DNA from 4 places in the Serratia rubidaea genome. Region 1 is predicted to be linked to each of the others. Evidence: predicted binding sites of a transcription regulator. Region 1 holds the regulator's gene; each other region holds the start of a gene.

Region 1 (4,213 bases):
TGCCAGCGCCTGGATACGGCGCTGAATATCGCTGAGATAATCCTGCGTCGCCACCTCAATATCCAGCCATACCGGCAGCTCGCCCTGATAATCGGCAAACTGCTGCAGCTGCCGTTCGATCTGCGCCAGATCGCCCTTGATCAGCTGCATCGGCTGGAAGAGCGGGACGGGCAGCGGGGTGACCTGCTGCAGCCCGCCGTCGGCGAAGTCGACCATAAACACGCTTTTGGCGTTGCCCAGCTCGTCAAAGCTGAGCGGGATCGGCGAGCCGCTGTAGCGGATATGCTCGCTTTTGGCCACCTGCTGCGCCCGGTGGATATGCCCCAGGGCGATATAGTCCGCCGGCGGAAAGGCCTGCGCCGGGAAGGCGTCCAGCGTGCCGATATAGATATCGCGCACCGAATCCGAGGTGGTGACGCCGACGGTGGTCAGGTGGCCGGTGGCGACGATCGGCAGCGTCAGGCCGAGCGCCTCGCGCTGCGCGCAGGCCGCCTGATACAGCGCCTGATAATGGTCGGCGATGGCTTCCTGCAGCGCCTGCTGCTTCTGCGTGCCGGATTCGCCGGCGCGGCTGGTCAGCAAATCGCGCGGACGCAGGAACGGGATGGCGCACAGCAGCGCGCCGGGCTGGCCGTCGCGTCGATTAAGCGTCACGATCTGCTGCCCGGCGTCGGGCTGCGCGTTGGCGATCACGGTGGTATTCAGACAGGAGAGCAGCTCGCGGGATTCATTCAGCGTCGCCACGGAGTCGTGGTTGCCGCCCAGCACCACCAGCTGGCAGCCGGTCTGCTGCAGTTCCACCACAAAGCGGTTGTACAGTTCGCGCGCGTAGCTCGGCGGCGAACCGGTATCAAACAGGTCGCCGGCGACGATCAACGCGTCCACCTGGTGCTGTTCGATCTGCGCAATCAGCCAGCGCAGAAATGCCTGATGCTCGGCGGCGCGGCTTTTGGTGAAAAAGTACTGACCCAAATGCCAGTCAGAGGTGTGTATCAGGCGCATGACTCTCCCGGGAATAGGCCGCCGTTTGGCCGGGGCGAAACGCGGCGGCGGTAAAACGTTGACGATGATTATACGGGTTGGCGGGTAAAAATATGCTATTTCTATCTATTCCGGCGGTTACGCGCCCGCCATGGTAAGAATCATTTATATTGTGAATGTTACTGAGTGGTTAATTTCATAAATCTGTCACAAAACTGACGCATAATGGCGCCCGCAAACAAATTGTGAACGCTAACACATTGGCAGGATTGACGATGGCAAGACGCATACTGGTGGTGGAAGACGAAGCGCCGATTCGCGAGATGGTGTGCTTTGTGTTGGAACAGAATGGTTACCAACCGTTGGAAGCCGAAGATTATGACAGTGCCGTAACGCGCCTGTCTGAGCCGTTCCCCGATTTAGTGTTGCTGGACTGGATGTTACCCGGCGGTTCCGGCATTCAATTTATCAAACATATGAAGCGCGAAGCGCTGACCCGCGACATTCCGGTGATGATGCTGACGGCGCGCGGCGAAGAGGAAGACCGGGTGCGCGGCCTGGAAGTCGGCGCCGACGATTACATCACCAAACCGTTCTCACCGAAGGAGCTGGTGGCGCGCATCAAGGCGGTGATGCGCCGTATTTCACCGATGGCGGTGGAAGAGGTGATCGAGATGCAGGGGCTGAGTCTCGACCCGTCATCGCACCGGGTGATGGCCAATGAACAGCCGCTGGATATGGGGCCCACCGAATTCAAACTGCTGCATTTCTTTATGACCCACCCGGAGCGCGTTTACAGCCGCGAACAGTTGCTTAATCACGTCTGGGGCACTAACGTTTATGTGGAAGACCGCACCGTTGATGTGCATATCCGCCGGCTGCGCAAGGCGTTGGAGAGCAGTGGTCATGACAAAATGGTTCAAACCGTTCGCGGCACAGGTTACCGCTTTTCAACGCGCTATTAACCGCGCCGCGTCGGAGAGCATGCCGTGCTAGAACGCCTTTCCTGGAAAAGGCTGGCTCTTGAGCTGGCCCTTTTTTGCCTGCCTGCCCTGCTGTTGGGGCTGATTTTCGGCTATCTCCCCTGGTTACTGCTGATCGCCGTGCTGGCGGCGCTGGGCTGGAACTTCTACAACCAGCTGAAGCTGTCCCACTGGCTGTGGGTCGACCGCAGCATGACGCCGCCGCCGGGCCGCTGGAGCTGGGAGCCGCTGTTTTACGGCCTGTACCAGATGCAGCAGCGCAACCGCCGGCGGCGGCGCGAACTGGCGCTGTTGATCAAACGCTTTCGCAGCGGTGCCGAATCGCTGCCGGATGCGGTGGTGATGACCACCGAAGAGGGCAATATTTTCTGGTGCAACGGGCTGGCGCAGCATCTGCTCGGCTTTCGCTGGCCGGAGGATAACGGCCAGCATATTCTCAACCTGCTGCGCTACCCGGAATTCAGCCACTATCTGCAACAGCAGTCCTTTGATAAACCCCTGACGCTGCAGCTGAATAATGAGCACTACGTGGAATTCCGCGTAATGCCGTATTCGGAAGGGCAGCTGCTGATGGTGGCGCGCGACGTGACGCAGATGCGCCAGCTGGAAGGGGCGCGGCGCAACTTCTTCGCCAACGTCAGCCACGAGCTGCGCACGCCGCTGACCGTGCTGCAGGGCTATCTGGAAATGATGGGCGACGACGAGCCGGACGGTTCGCTGCGCGGCAAGGCGCTGGCCACCATGCAGGAGCAAACCCGGCGCATGGACGGGCTGGTGAAGCAGCTGCTGACGCTGTCGCGCATCGAGGCGGCGCCGATTGTCGAGATGAATGAGACGGTGGACGTGCCCCTGATGCTGCGAGTGCTGCAGCGTGAGGCGCAGTCGCTCAGCGGCGGCCGGCATGAGATTCGTTTCCGCGTTAACGAGGCGCTGAAGGTCTACGGCAACGATGACCAGCTGCGCAGCGCGGTGTCCAACCTGGTGTATAACGCGGTGAATCACACGCCGGCAGGCACGTATATCGAGGTAAGCTGGCAGCGGACGCCGCAGGGGGCGCAGTTCCAGGTCAGCGACAACGGGCCGGGCATCGCCGCCGAGCACCTGCCGCGCCTGACCGAGCGCTTTTACCGCGTGGACAAGGCGCGTTCGCGGCAGACCGGCGGCAGCGGGCTGGGGCTGGCGATCGTCAAGCACGCCCTCAGCCATCACGATGCGCGCCTGGAGGTGCTCAGCGAGCCGGGCAGCGGCACCCGCTTTATCTTTACCCTGCCTAACCGGTTGATTGTACCGGGCGCTTTGTCAGAGAATGCGCTGAACAATTAATGTGTGAGGCACCGCTATGCGACTGACCCGAGGGATAGGGCTCTGCCTGCTGTTACTGTGCAGCTTCGGCCTGCGGGCGCAGCCGGACGGCATGCTGTCCGGCAATCTTTCCAGCGTCGGTTCCGACACGCTGGCGAACCTGATGTCGCTGTGGGCGCAGGATTTCAGCCAGCACTACCCGAATATCAACCTGCAGATGCAGGCCGCCGGTTCATCGACCGCGCCGACGGCGCTGGCCGCCGGCGCCGCGCAGCTGGGGCCGATGAGCCGGCCGATGAAGGCGGCGGAGCTGGCGGCGTTTGAGCAGCGCTACGGCTATGCGCCGCTGGCGGTGCCGGTGGCGGTGGATGCGCTGGTGGTGCTGGTGCATCAGGACAACCCGCTGCCGGGGCTGAACCTTGGCCAACTGGATCAGATTTTCTCCGCCACTCGCCGCTGCGGCGCCGCTGCGGCGCTGGACAACTGGGGCCAGCTGGCGCTGCCGGGCGCCTGGGCGCAGCGCAGCATTCAGCGCTTTGGCCGCAACTCGGCTTCCGGCACCTACGGCTATTTCAAACTGCGCGCGCTGTGCGGCGGCGACTTTATGGCGCGGGTGAACGAGCTGCCCGGCTCGGCGTCGGTGGTGCAGGCGGTGTCCGGGTCGCTGAACAGCATCGGCTACGCCAGCATCGGTTTTCGCGCCAGCGGCGTCCGACTGTTGCCGCTGGCGGAGCGGGGCGATCGCTACGTGCCGCCCAGCGTCGCCAACGTGCGCAACGGCAGCTATCCGCTGGCGCGCTATCTGTATATCTACATCAACAAAGCGCCGCAGCGGCCGCTGGAGCCGCTGACGGCGGCGTTTCTTGACCGGGTGCTGTCCGCGCAGGGGCAGGCGCTGGTGAATCAGGACGGTTATCTGCCGCTGTCGCCGGAAACCCTGCGTAAAA
Region 2 (4,213 bases), 1.1 Mb from region 1:
GGATTCCGCTTCGGCGAATTCATTCGCCAGCGCCGAGGTAATGCTGTTGCCCGGCATATACAGCGACGCGCTGTCGAGCTGGTAGGTGTTGCCGATAATAAAGGTCACCGCCATGGTTTCCCCCAGCGCACGTCCCAGCCCCAGCATCACGCCGCCAATCACGCCGTTTTTGGTAAACGGCAGCACGATGCGCCAGATCACTTCCCAGGTGGTGCAGCCGATGCCATAGGCCGACTCTTTCATCATCACCGGCGTTTGCTCGAACACGTCGCGCATAACCGCGGCGATATACGGGATGATCATGATCGCCAGAATCACCCCGGCGGCCAGGATGCCGATGCCGAAGGCCGGGCCGGCAAACAGTTCGCCGACAATCGGAATGCCGGACAGCACGTTGCCCACCGGCGTCTGGAAGTATTCGGCAAACAGCGGGGCGAAGACAAACAGCCCCCACATGCCGTAGACAATGCTCGGGATCGCCGCCAGCAGCTCAATGGCGACGCCCAGCGGACGCTTCAGCCAATTCGGCGCCAGCTCGGTCAGGAACAGCGCAATGCCGAAGCTGACCGGCACCGCGATAATCAGCGCGATCAGCGAGGTGACGATGGTGCCGTAAATCGGCACCAGCGCGCCAAACTGTTCCGCCGGCGCATCCCAGTCTTTGGTCCACAGGAAGGCGAAGCCGAATTTCTGGATGCTCGGCCAGGAGGCGAAAATCAGCGAAACGATTATGCCGCCCAGCAGCAATAGGGTAATCAGCGCAGCCAGCCTAACCAGCGCACTGAAGATGACATCGCCGTTTTTACTCGGCGCTTTGATGGTCGGCTTGTACTCAGCCATAAATTACTCTTCTGTTTAAAGCTTGGAGGGCCCGGCGAACCGGGCCCCGACAGAAATGCCTCGGCCGTTTAGTACAGCGCTTTACCGGCGCTGTCTTTCACGTTGGTTTTCCATGCGGCGCGCACCTGCTCGATCACTTCCTCAGGCAGTACGGCATAATCCAGCGCTTTGGCCTGCTCACCGCCTGACTTGTACGCCCAGTCAAAGAACTTCAGCACTTCGGTGCCCTGCTCCGGCTTTTTCTGCGCCTTATGCACCAGGATGAAGGTGGTGGAGGTAATCGGCCAGGCGTTGTCGCCTTTCTGGTTAGTCAGGTCCTGCGCGAAGGTTTTGCTCCAGTCCGCGCCTTTGGCGGCGGCGCTGAAGGCGTCTTCGGTCGGGCTGACCGGCTTACCGTCGGCGGAGACCAGCTTGGTGTACGCCAGGTTATTCTGTTTGGCGTAGGCATATTCAACGTAGCCGATAGAGCCAGGCAGGCGCTGAACGAAGGCGGCAATGCCGTCGTTGCCTTTACCGCCCAGGCCGGTCGGCCAGTTCACCGTAGAACCGGCGCCCACTTTCTCTTTCCACTTCGCATTCACTTTCGCCAGGTAGCTGGTGAAGACGAAGGAGGTGCCGGAACCGTCAGCGCGGCGCACTACGGCGATGTTCTGCTCCGGCAGCTTCACGCCCGGGTTCAGCTTGGCAATCGCCGGGTCATTCCATTTTTTGATGTTGCCCAGGTAGATATCGCCCAGCGTCTGGCCGTCCAGCGTCAGATCGCCGGATTTGATGCCGGGGATATTCACCGCCAGCACCACGCCGCCAATCACGGTCGGGAACTGGAACAGGCCGTCGGCCGCCAGTTTTTCGTCGGACAGCGGGGCGTCAGAGGCGCCAAAGTCAACGGTATTGGCGACGATCTGCTTCACGCCGCCGGAGGAGCCGATCCCCTGATAGTTAACTTTGTTGCCGGTTTCTTTTTGATAGGAATCTGCCCACTTGGCATACACCGGCGCGGGGAATGTCGCGCCTGCACCGGTCAGGCTGGCGGCAGCGAACGCGGACACAGAGGCCATGGAGAAAGTCGCTGCGACAATACTGGCGACGGTGGTACGCATCAGTTTCATAATCCCTCCTAAGGGGCATCAAAAATCGATTTCAAATCGTTTTCATCAGAGTAAGTATTGCTGCAGGAGGGAAAATAGGACAGTTTGGTGACAGTAAAATGTATGAAATATGACAGTTATATGACACTAGATAATAAAACAGCATAACTCATTGATTATACTAAGTTCCGAATATGACATCTCTCACGTAGTACTAAAATGAAAGGATCTCAAATGAAAAACGTATTTATCTTATCGGCGCTTGGCCTGTCTCTGCTGGCTTCTGCCAACGTTATGGCGGCGGAAGGACTCATGCCCGATCGTGAAAGGTCCTCAGCCACATACGGCGATCGGATTCTATTCCAAGGCAATTATAATACTTACAGAACCTCCAACTATGCCCTGAGTGATTTGGAAAAATTTGAAAGTAAGTTGCAGGAGCATGAAAATGAGCTGAAACAGCTGCGGGATGAAAACAGGAATAAGGATCGTCAGATCGATGAGCTGAAACGTTCGTTGCAGGAACTGAGCAATAAGGTGAAAGGCTAGCGAATAAACAAGCCGGCGCTGAGGCCGGCTTGTTATTACGCGGCGTTCACTTTTCCACGCGCAAGACTGCGAAACCGTCCCAGCCTTTCTCGCCAACCGTCTGAAATGCGGTGCCGCTTAATGCCGGCATATTTTGCACCGCCTCCAGCGCCTGGCGGATGCCTTCGGCATGAACATCGCGCCGAGCCGCGACGATAGCTCCCCCGCGCACCACATTATCCATGATGATTACGCTGCCCGTGCGGCTCAGCTTGATCGCCCACTGCAGGTACAGCAGGCTATTTTGTTTATCGGCGTCGATAAACGTCAGATCGAACGGCGGCTGTGACTGCAGCGTCGGCAGCGTCTGCGCCGCGGCGCCCACCACAATCGACACCCGATCCAGCAAGCCGGCGCGCTGAAGATTTTCCTGCGCCACCGCCGCATTGGCCGGCTCTTTTTCCAGCGTCACCACGCGCCCGTCCTCCGGCAGCGCGCGGGCAAGATATTGCGTGCTAAAACCACCCAGCGTACCAATTTCCAATACCCGGCGCGCCCCGCTGATTTGCGCCATCAGCGTCAGAAACTGTCCCTGCAGCGGTGAGACATCAAACGCCGGCAGACCACGCTCGGCATTCAACGCCAAGGTTTGCGTCAAATTATCATCCTGACACGCCAAACAGCGTTCCAGATATTCATCTACCTCCTGCCACGCATGCTGCATATCCGCCCCCTCAACGTTGCACCGCCTTGAGTATAGTTCAGCGATTTTTTGCCATAAAAAATCCGGTGCACCATTTCACACGGTGCACCGGATTAATCAGCAAAAAAGCGACGGTTTTACTCGACGGTTACCGACTTCGCCAGGTTGCGCGGCTGGTCCACGTCGGTGCCTTTAATCAGCGCCACGTGGTAAGACAGCAGTTGCAGCGGCACGGTGTAGAAGATCGGCGCGACGATCTCTTCCACGTGCGGCAGCGGGATAATGGTCATCCCTTCGCTGCTGACAAAACCGGCGTCCTGATCGGCAAACACGTACAGCTGGCCGCCACGCGCGCGCACCTCTTCGATGTTGGATTTCAGTTTTTCCAACAGCTCGTTGTTCGGCGCCACCACGATCACCGGCATATCGGCGTCAATCAGCGCCAGCGGGCCGTGCTTCAGCTCGCCGGCCGCGTAGGCCTCGGCGTGAATATAGGAGATCTCCTTCAGCTTCAGCGCCCCTTCCATGGCGATCGGATACTGATCGCCGCGGCCGAGGAACAGCGCATGATGCTTATCGGAGAAGCCTTCCGCCAGCGCCTCGATGTTTTTATCCAGCGACAGCATCTGTTCAATGCGCGCAGGCAGCGCCTGCAGGCCGTGCACGATATCGTGTTCGACGCTTTCCGCCATGCCTTTCAGGCGGCCCAGACGCGCCACCAGCATCAACAGCACGGTTAACTGGGTGGTGAAGGCTTTGGTGGACGCTACGCCGATTTCGGTGCCGGCCTTGGTCATCAGCGCCATATCGGATTCACGCACCAGCGACGAGCCGGCCACGTTGCACACCGCCAGCGACGCCAGGTAGCCCAGCTGTTTGGACAGACGCAGCGCCGCCAGGGTATCTGCGGTTTCGCCGGACTGCGACAGGGTGATGATCAGGCTGCCCGGACGCACCGCCGATTTGCGGTAACGGAATTCGGAGGCGATCTCAACGTCGCACGGTACGCCGGCCAGCGCCTCAAACCAGTAACGCGCCACCATCCCGGAGTGAT
Region 3 (4,213 bases), 820 kb from region 1:
GTGAACGGATGCACTGCCAGCTTGTTGGCGTGCGCCTCTTTCACCATGTCGGTCAGTACGATATGGCCCGGTTTGGACTTCTCTGCTTCCACCAGCATGTGGTAGTCAGGCCCGATGCCGTCGGCATACTGGGCGATCTGCTTCATCGCGCCCGGCTTGAACATCCAGTCATAGTCGTAGTTGACCCACTTGCCGTCGGCGTTCTGCTCGTAGGTTTCATTCCAGTCGTTATAGGCGATCAGCTGCACCAGCTTCAGATCCATGCCCAGCTTCGGCTCCAGCTCGGTTTTGATGCGTTTCAGCTCGTTGGCGTCGAAGCACTGCAGGTAGACGTTATCGTTCTTACCGGTGTAGCCGTACTGCTTCAGCACCGCCAGCACTTTGCTGGAGATGTCTTTCCCTTCCTGCTGGTGGAACCACGGCGCCTTGATTTCCGGATAGATGCCGATGTTCTTGCCGGTTGAGTGGTTCAGGCCCTGCACGAATTCAATCTCTTCCTGGAAGGTGTGGACGCGGAAGTCGGATTTACCCATCGGGAAGCGGCCCGGGTAGCTCTGCACCTGCTTGCCGTCTTTGATATCAAAGCCTTCGGTGAACTTCAGCGATTTGATTTCGGCCAGGGTAAAGTCGATGGCGTAGTAGCGCCCGTCTTTGCGCGCGCGGTCCGGGAAGCGTTTGGCGACGTCGGTCACGCGGTCCAGGTAGTGATCGTGCAGCACCACCAGTTCGTCATCCTTAGTCATCACCAGGTCCTGCTCGAGGAAATCTGCACCCTGTGCGTAGGCCATGGCCTTGGCCGGCAGCGTGTGCTCCGGCAGGTAGCCGCTGGCGCCGCGGTGGGCGATCACCACCTTGTCGGCGGCAAAGGCGGCGCTGCTCATGGTTGTCGCCAGAATAATCCCTGACAGCAGGGCTTTAACGTGAGTCCGCATAGTCTTCTCCTTAAGTGGCAGGGTAGCCGTGGGCGGCATCGTTGCCAGTGAGTGGGAATAAAAAGGCCGCGGTGCGGCGGCCTTTTAGGATAGTGCATGATTTTCGTGACGATTAGTCGCGTTTGGCCGCAACTTCTGCGTGATGTTTCTTCTCGTTCAGCATGGTCAGCAGCAGCAGGATGACTGCGGCGATGCTGCCGCCGATCATCACCATAAAGCCGCCGTCCCAACCGAAGAAGTCCACGGTGTAGCCGACGATGGCGCTGGCGGCGACCGAGCCGCCCAGGTAACCGAACAGGCCGGTGAAGCCGGCGGCGGTGCCTGCGGCTTTCTTCGGCGCCAGTTCCAGCGCGTGCAGGCCGATCAGCATCACCGGGCCGTAAATCAGGAAGCCGATAACCAGCATACAGATCATGTCGATCGTCGGGTTGCCCGCCGGGTTCATCCAGAAGACGATGGTGGCGATGGTCACCAGCGTCATAAAGAAGACGCCGGTGGCGCCGCGGTTGCCTTTAAACACTTTATCCGACATCCAACCGCACAGCAGGGTGCCCGGAATACCGGCATATTCGTACAGGAAGTAGGCCCAGGAGGACTTATCCAGCGCGAAGTGCTTCACCTCTTTCAGGTAGGTCGGCGACCAGTCCAGAATGCCGTAGCGCAGCAGGTAAACGAACACGTTGGCGACCGCGATATACCACAGCAGCTTGTTCGGCAGGATGTACTGCATAAAGATCTGCTTGGCGGTCAGCTCTTCTTCCGCTTTCTCGCTGTAATCGTCCGGGTAGTCGTTTTTATACTCTTCCACCGGCGGCAGGCCGCAGGACTGCGGCGTATCGCGCATCAGGCCGAAGGCGATCAGGGCCACCAGAATGGCGCCGAAGGCCGGCATATACAGCGCGGCGTGCCAGTCGTTGAACCAGGCCATGCCGAGCAGGAACAGCAGCGGCGGCAGACCGCCGCCGACGTTGTGGGCGCAGTTCCAGACGGAGACGATCTGGCCGCGTTCTTTCTGCGACCACCAGTGCACCATGGTGCGGCCGCACGGCGGCCAGCCCATGCCCTGGAACCAGCCGCACAGGAACAGCAGCACGAACATCACGGCGATGCTGGAGGTGGCCCACGGAACGAAGCCCATAAACAGCATGACGCAGGCGGCCAGGATCAGACCGGCGGGCAGGAAGACGCGCGGGTTAGAGCGGTCGGACACCGAGCCCATGATAAATTTGGAAAAACCGTAAGCGATGGAGATCCCTGACAGGGCGAAGCCCAGATCGCCGCGGCTGAAGCCTTCTTCGATCAGATAAGGCATCGCCAGGGTGAAGTTCTTACGCACCAGATAGTACGCGGCGTAGCCGAAGAAAATTCCCATAAAAATTTGCCAGCGCAGTCGGCGATAGAGCGGATCTACCTTGTCGACCGGCACACGAGCAATGTGTGCGGCTGGCTTAAAAATACTCAACATGAGCGCCTCCGATGGCTTTATCAGTTATGACACGCTCAGAGCAGGCGTTCTGAGTCGTGTTTGAGCGGATGTTTGGGTGTTGCTTTTTGTTCTATAACGAGCGCCATGCTAGACAAAACCCCTGGTTGGCTCTGTGATGGATGGCGCATTTGTTACACTTTTATAAAACAACGGCGAATTTTGAGCGATTCGTTAACGTTATGAAATAGAGAAAAGCAAAAAAGTCGTGATAGCGATCACATAAGTGGACTTTTATGGACATTTCTCTTTCGTTTTATGTTCGTTATTGTTCCTTATCAAACAAAGCCCGCACGAACTGTGGATCAATAGCCCCATCATCAGCGTCATTGGGGGTGGAAATGAGCCACGCTGCACCGGTAACTGAAACGGATGTCATCATTATAGGCGGCGGCGCGACCGGCGCCGGTATTGCCCGCGACTGCGCGCGCCGCGGCATACGCTGCCTGCTGCTGGAACGTCACGATATCGCCACCGGCGCCACCGGGCGCAACCACGGCCTGCTGCACAGCGGCGCGCGCTATGCGGTGACCGACGGCGAGTCCGCCCGCGAATGCATTGAAGAAAACCGTATCCTGAAGCGTATTGCGCATCACTGCATTGAACGCAGCGATGGCCTGTTCATTACGCTGCCGCAGGATTCGCTGGCGTATCAGCAGCAGTTTATTCAGGCCTGTCAGCAGGCCGGCATTGACGCCCAGGCGATCGACCCGCAGCTGGCGCTAAGCCTGGAGCCGGCGGCCAACCCGGCGCTGATCGGCGCAGTGCGGGTGCCGGACGGCACGGTGGATCCCTTCCGGCTGACCGCGGCCAACATGCTGGATGCGCGCGAACAGGGCGCGCAGATCCTGACCTACCATCAGGTGGTGGGGCTGCTGCGCGTGGGCGATCGCGTGCGCGGCGTGCGCGTTTACGACCATCAGCAGCGGCGGCAGTATGAAATTCGCGCTGAGGTGGTGGTCAACGCCGCCGGCATCTGGGGCCAGCAGATCGCCGAATACGCCGATCTGCGCGTGCGCATGTTCCCGGCAAAGGGGGCGCTGCTGATCCTCGGCCACCGCATCAATAACATGGTGATCAACCGCTGCCGCAAACCGGCGGACGCCGACATTCTGGTGCCGGGCGATACCATCTCGCTGATCGGCACCACCTCGACGCACATTGATTACGACCAGATCGACAACATGCTGGTGACGCCGCAGGAAGTGGATACGCTGATGCGCGAAGGGGCGCTGCTGGCGCCCGCGATGGCGCAAACCCGCATTCTGCGCGCCTACGCCGGCGTGCGGCCGCTGGTGGCCAGCGACGACGACCCGTCCGGGCGCAACGTCAGCCGCGGCATCGTGCTGCTCGATCACGCGCAGCGCGACGGCCTGGAAGGCTTTATCACCATCACCGGCGGCAAACTGATGACCTACCGGCTGATGGCGGAGTGGGCCACCGATCTGGTGTGCGAAAAACTCGGCGTCAGCGCCCGCTGCACCACCGCCGAACAGGCGCTGCCCGGCTCGCGCCAGTCGGCGGAGGAGACCGTGCGCCGCGTGGTGTCGCTGCCGGCCAGCATCCGCGGTTCGGCGGTGTATCGTCACGGCGACCGCGCCGCTCTGGTGCCGGCCGAAAACCGTCTTGATACCAGCCTGGTGTGTGAATGCGAAGCGGTAACCGCCGGTGAGGTGCGCTACGCGGTGGAGTCGCTGACGGTGAATAACCTGGTGGATTTACGCCGCCGCACCCGCGTGGGGATGGGCACCTGTCAGGGTGAGCTGTGCGCCTGTCGCGCCGCCGGCCTGCTGTCCCG
Region 4 (4,213 bases), 2.1 Mb from region 1:
TGATGCATTTCCAACCTCAGTTCGCCCAGCAGCGACAGGCTATCCGTCAGCAAATCCGTCAGCGACGCCGTGCGCTTTCCGCCCAGCAACAGCAGCTTTTCGCCGAGCAGACTGCCGAGCGCATCGCCGCCCATCCGCGCATTGTTGCCGCCGACAGCGTCGCGGCGTTTCTCTCTTTTGACGGCGAGCTGGATACCCGCCCGCTGATCGAGCGCCTGTGGCGCATGGGCAAGCGGCTTTATCTGCCGGTGCTGCACCCGTTCAGCCCGGGGAATCTGCTGTTCTTGCACTATCATGCCGGCAGCGTGCTGCGCCCCAACCGCTTTAATATTCTCGAGCCTGAACTGGACGTGCGTAACGTGCTGCCAACCTCGCAGCTGGCGGTCATTCTGGCGCCGTTGGTGGCGTTCGACGCTCAGGGGCAGCGCCTGGGTATGGGCGGCGGCTTCTATGACCGCACGCTGCAGCAGTGGCAGCACGGCGGCCCCTATCCGATCGGACTGGCGCACGACTGTCAGCAGGTGGAGAGCATCCCGAGCGAACACTGGGATATCCCGCTGCCGGAGATCGTCACCCCGTCCAAAGTCTGGGCCTGGCAAATCGCCCAATAGCAAAAGGCCGGGACAAGCCCGGCCTTTTTATCAGCGCTGAAACGCGAATCAGAACAGCAGGCGGGCGCGAATGGTGCCGGCAATGGCCTTCATCCGCTGCAGCGCTGCGTCGGCGCGTTCGGTTTCCGCTTCGATATCAATCACCACATAACCAATTTCCGGGCCGGTCTGCAGATACTGCGCGGCGATGTTAACGCCCTCTTCGGCAAAGATCTGGTTAATCTGGGTCAGCACGCCGGGGCGGTTTTCATGGATATGCAGCAGGCGGCTGGCGTTCGGGCTGTGCGCCGGCAGCGACACTTCCGGGAAGTTAACCGCTGACAGCGTAGAGCCGTTATCGGAATACTTCGCCAGTTTACCGGCCACTTCATCGCCGATATTTTCCTGCGCTTCCTGCGTGGAGCCGCCGATGTGCGGCGTCAGGATCACATTGTCAAACTCGCACAGCGGCGAATTGAACGGATCGCTGTTGGTCGCCGGCTCTTCCGGGAACACGTCGATCGCCGCGCCCGCCAGGTGCTTGCTGGACAGGGCTTCGCACAGCGCCGGAATATCGACGACGGTGCCGCGGGAGGCGTTGATCAGGATCGAGCCTGGCTTCATCAGCGCCATCTCGTCCTTGCCCATCATGTTCTTGGTCGATGGCGTTTCCGGCACGTGCAGGGTAACGACGTCGCTCATATTCAGCAGGTCGGACAGATGACGCACCTGCTGCGCGTTACCCAGCGGCAGTTTGTTCTCAATATCGTAGAAGAACACCTTCATCCCCAGCCCTTCGGCCAGAATGCCCAGCTGGGTGCCGATATGGCCGTAGCCGATAATGCCCAGTTTCTTGCCGCGCGCCTCGTACGAGCCTACGGCCAGTTTGTTCCACACGCCGCGGTGCGCCTTGGCGTTGGCCGACGGGACGCCGCGCAGCATCAGCAGCAGCTCGCCCAGCACCATTTCGGCGACGGATCGGGTATTGGAGAAAGGTGCGTTAAACACCGGGATGCCGCGTTTGGTCGCCGCTTTCAAATCCACCTGGTTGGTGCCGATGCAGAAGCAGCCTACCGCCACCAGTTTCTCGGCCGCGGCGAAGATTTCTTCGCTCAGATGCGTGCGCGATCGGATACCGATGAAATGCGCATCGCGGATCGATGCCTTGAGTGACTCGGTGTCTAACGCACCTTTGTGATATTCAATGTTGGTATAACCGGCAGCGCGCAGATTATCCACCGTGCTTTGATGAACCCCTTCCACTAACAGGAATTTAATCCTGTCTTTCTCCAATGATACTTTTGCCATTTACCCGACCCTATGTTCAGACTTCAGAAGCGGCTGTCCCCTCTTCCGCTCGCGGGCGCCCCGCAGGGTTTTCACCTTGCCGGCAGCCGGATGACGGGAAGAGATAAAACAGCTCGACCACCAACATAGCAAAAATAACGCGGGCGGCAATACAAACGATTGCTCAGCCCGTGGCGCAAGGGGCAGTTCAGGCAGCGGATTCTGGTTGAAAATGCCATGCAGGCAGAATTTGGCAGCAGCTTAGCCGAGGTTATGACAAAAATGTGATATATGTCACCAAATTTGGCGAATTAAAGAAAAGATGTTTTCTGCTGAGAATTATGCCGGCAACGGGCCGCGCCGGACGACGCAGCCCGCATCTGCGGCCGCAGGTTATTCGACCACTTTGACGCCGTCTGCGGTGCCGACCAGCGCCACATCGGCGCCGCGGTTGGCGAACAGCCCGACGGTAACCACGCCGGCGATGCCGTTAATTTTGTTCTCCAACGCCACCGCATCGGTGATGCTCAGGTTGTGCACGTCGAGGATCACGTTGCCGTTGTCGGTGACCACGTTCTGACGATACTCCGGCAGGCCGCCCAATTTCACCAGCTCGCGCGCCACGTAGGAGCGCGCCATCGGGATCACTTCGACCGGCAGCGGAAACTTGCCCAGCACGTCCACCTGCTTGGAGGCATCCACAATGCAGATAAACTTGCGGGCGATGGCGGCGATGATTTTTTCCCGCGTCAGCGCTGCGCCGCCGCCCTTGATCATCTGCATATGGCCGTTAATTTCGTCCGCGCCGTCGACGTAGATATCCAGCGAATCCACTTCGTTGCTGTCGAATACGTGAATGCCGAGGCTTTTCAGCTTGGCGGTGGAGGCGTCGGAGCTGGACACCGCACCCTCAATTTGATCCTTGATAGACCCCAGCGCGTCAATAAAGTGAGCGGCGGTCGACCCGGTGCCCACGCCGACGATGGTGCCCGGCTTCACGTATTCCAGCGCCGCCCAGCCTACCGCTTTTTTCAGTTCATCCTGCGTCATGCTATTTTCCATTGCCTATATACGAAAACGTATGCGTATTATAGGGTAAATCGCTCCGCTGCATGCAGGTATGGATCGCAAATTGTGGCCCGTGCACGCCTGACGTCACGCCTGCTCGGTGATGCAAGCGGCGCTATTTAAGGTATAGTGCCAGAAACCATTAACATTAAGGGATATCTCTCCGATGAAACGCCCAGACTACAGAACGCTACAAGCGCTGGACGCGGTGATCCGTGAACGCGGCTTCGAACGCGCGGCACAAAAACTTTGCATCACCCAATCGGCGGTATCTCAACGCATCAAACAGCTGGAAAACCTGTTTGGCCAGCCGCTGTTGGTCCGCACCGTGCCGCCGCGCCCCACCGAGCAGGGGCAGAAACTGCTGGCGCTGCTGCACCAGGTGGAACTGCTGGAAGAGGAGTGGCTGGGCAACGATACCGGCGTCGATACGCCGCTGCTGCTGTCGCTGGCGGTCAACGCCGACAGTCTGGCGACCTGGCTGCTGCCGGCGTTAAAACCGGTGCTGGCCGACTCGCCGATCCGTCTGAACCTGCAGGTGGAAGATGAAACCCGCACCCAGGAGCGCCTGCGCCGCGGCGAAGTGGTCGGCGCGGTCAGTATTCAGCCGCAGCCGCTGCCCAGCTGTCTGGTCGATCAACTGGGCGCGCTGGACTATCTGTTCGTCGCCTCGCCGGATTTTGCCGAGCGCTACTTCCCGAACGGCGTCACCCGCTCGGCGCTGCTGAAAGCGCCGGCCGTCGCCTTCGATCATCTGGACGACATGCATCAGGCCTTCCTGCAGCAAAACTTCGATCTCTCGCCGGGCAGCGTGCCCTGCCATATCGTTAACTCGTCGGAGGCCTTTGTGCAGCTGGCGCGTCAGGGCACCACCTGTTGTATGATCCCGCACCTGCAGATCGAGAAGGAGCTGGCGTCCGGCGAACTGATCGATTTGACCCCGGGGCTGTTCCAGCGCCGGATGCTGTTCTGGCACCGCTTCGCGCCGGAAAGCCGCATGATGCGCAAAGTGACCGACGCCCTGCTGGAGCACGGCCGCCAGGTGCTGCGCCAGGATTAAAAAAGGCGCCGTTACCGGCGCCCTGCTGTACTGTCTGCGGCTTACTGCGCGCCGCCGCGCTGCAGTTCAAACACCACGTCAACCTGATCGTCAAAATGGATGCTCTGCTGCTCATAGGTCTGCGCGGCGCTGGTTTCCGGCGCGGCGCTGGCGGCCTTATACATCCGGGCAACCGGCATCGGCTGATAGTTGGCGACGTGGTAGCGGA

The links. The regulator PhoB, encoded in region 1, activates phosphate uptake and scavenging genes when phosphate is short. The targets are predictions, from matches to a motif close to CTGTCATAAAACTGNCNNAT.
Region 2: pstS (phosphate ABC transporter substrate-binding protein PstS) is a predicted target of PhoB. The motif match lies at 2,057-2,076, and genes of this name have one in related genera.
Region 3: glpT (glycerol-3-phosphate transporter) is a predicted target of PhoB. The motif match lies at 2,547-2,566, and genes of this name have one in related genera.
Region 4: serA (phosphoglycerate dehydrogenase) is a predicted target of PhoB. The motif match lies at 2,149-2,168, and genes of this name have one in related genera.

Annotation. Positions count from the first base shown of each region.
Region 1 covers NZ_CP065640.1:2,558,033-2,562,245, forward strand. Annotated here, with positions in the region: gene sbcD (exonuclease subunit SbcD) at 1-1,002, opposite strand, end outside; gene phoB (phosphate response regulator transcription factor PhoB) at 1,257-1,946, shown strand; gene phoR (phosphate regulon sensor histidine kinase PhoR) at 1,971-3,287, shown strand; gene I6G83_RS11900 (PstS family phosphate ABC transporter substrate-binding protein) at 3,304-4,213, shown strand, end outside.
Region 2 covers NZ_CP065640.1:1,484,949-1,489,161, reverse strand. Annotated here, with positions in the region: gene pstC (phosphate ABC transporter permease PstC) at 1-840, opposite strand, end outside; gene pstS (phosphate ABC transporter substrate-binding protein PstS) at 909-1,949, opposite strand; gene I6G83_RS06905 (hypothetical protein) at 2,163-2,477, shown strand; gene I6G83_RS06900 (O-methyltransferase) at 2,524-3,180, opposite strand; gene glmS (glutamine--fructose-6-phosphate transaminase (isomerizing)) at 3,297-4,213, opposite strand, start outside.
Region 3 covers NZ_CP065640.1:1,741,798-1,746,010, forward strand. Annotated here, with positions in the region: gene glpQ (glycerophosphodiester phosphodiesterase) at 1-932, opposite strand, end outside; gene glpT (glycerol-3-phosphate transporter) at 1,045-2,397, opposite strand; gene glpA (anaerobic glycerol-3-phosphate dehydrogenase subunit A) at 2,757-4,213, shown strand, end outside.
Region 4 covers NZ_CP065640.1:499,225-503,437, forward strand. Annotated here, with positions in the region: gene I6G83_RS02290 (5-formyltetrahydrofolate cyclo-ligase) at 3-611, shown strand; gene serA (phosphoglycerate dehydrogenase) at 660-1,898, opposite strand; gene rpiA (ribose-5-phosphate isomerase RpiA) at 2,271-2,927, opposite strand; gene I6G83_RS02305 (LysR family transcriptional regulator ArgP) at 3,112-4,005, shown strand; gene I6G83_RS02310 (oxidative stress defense protein) at 4,047-4,213, opposite strand, start outside.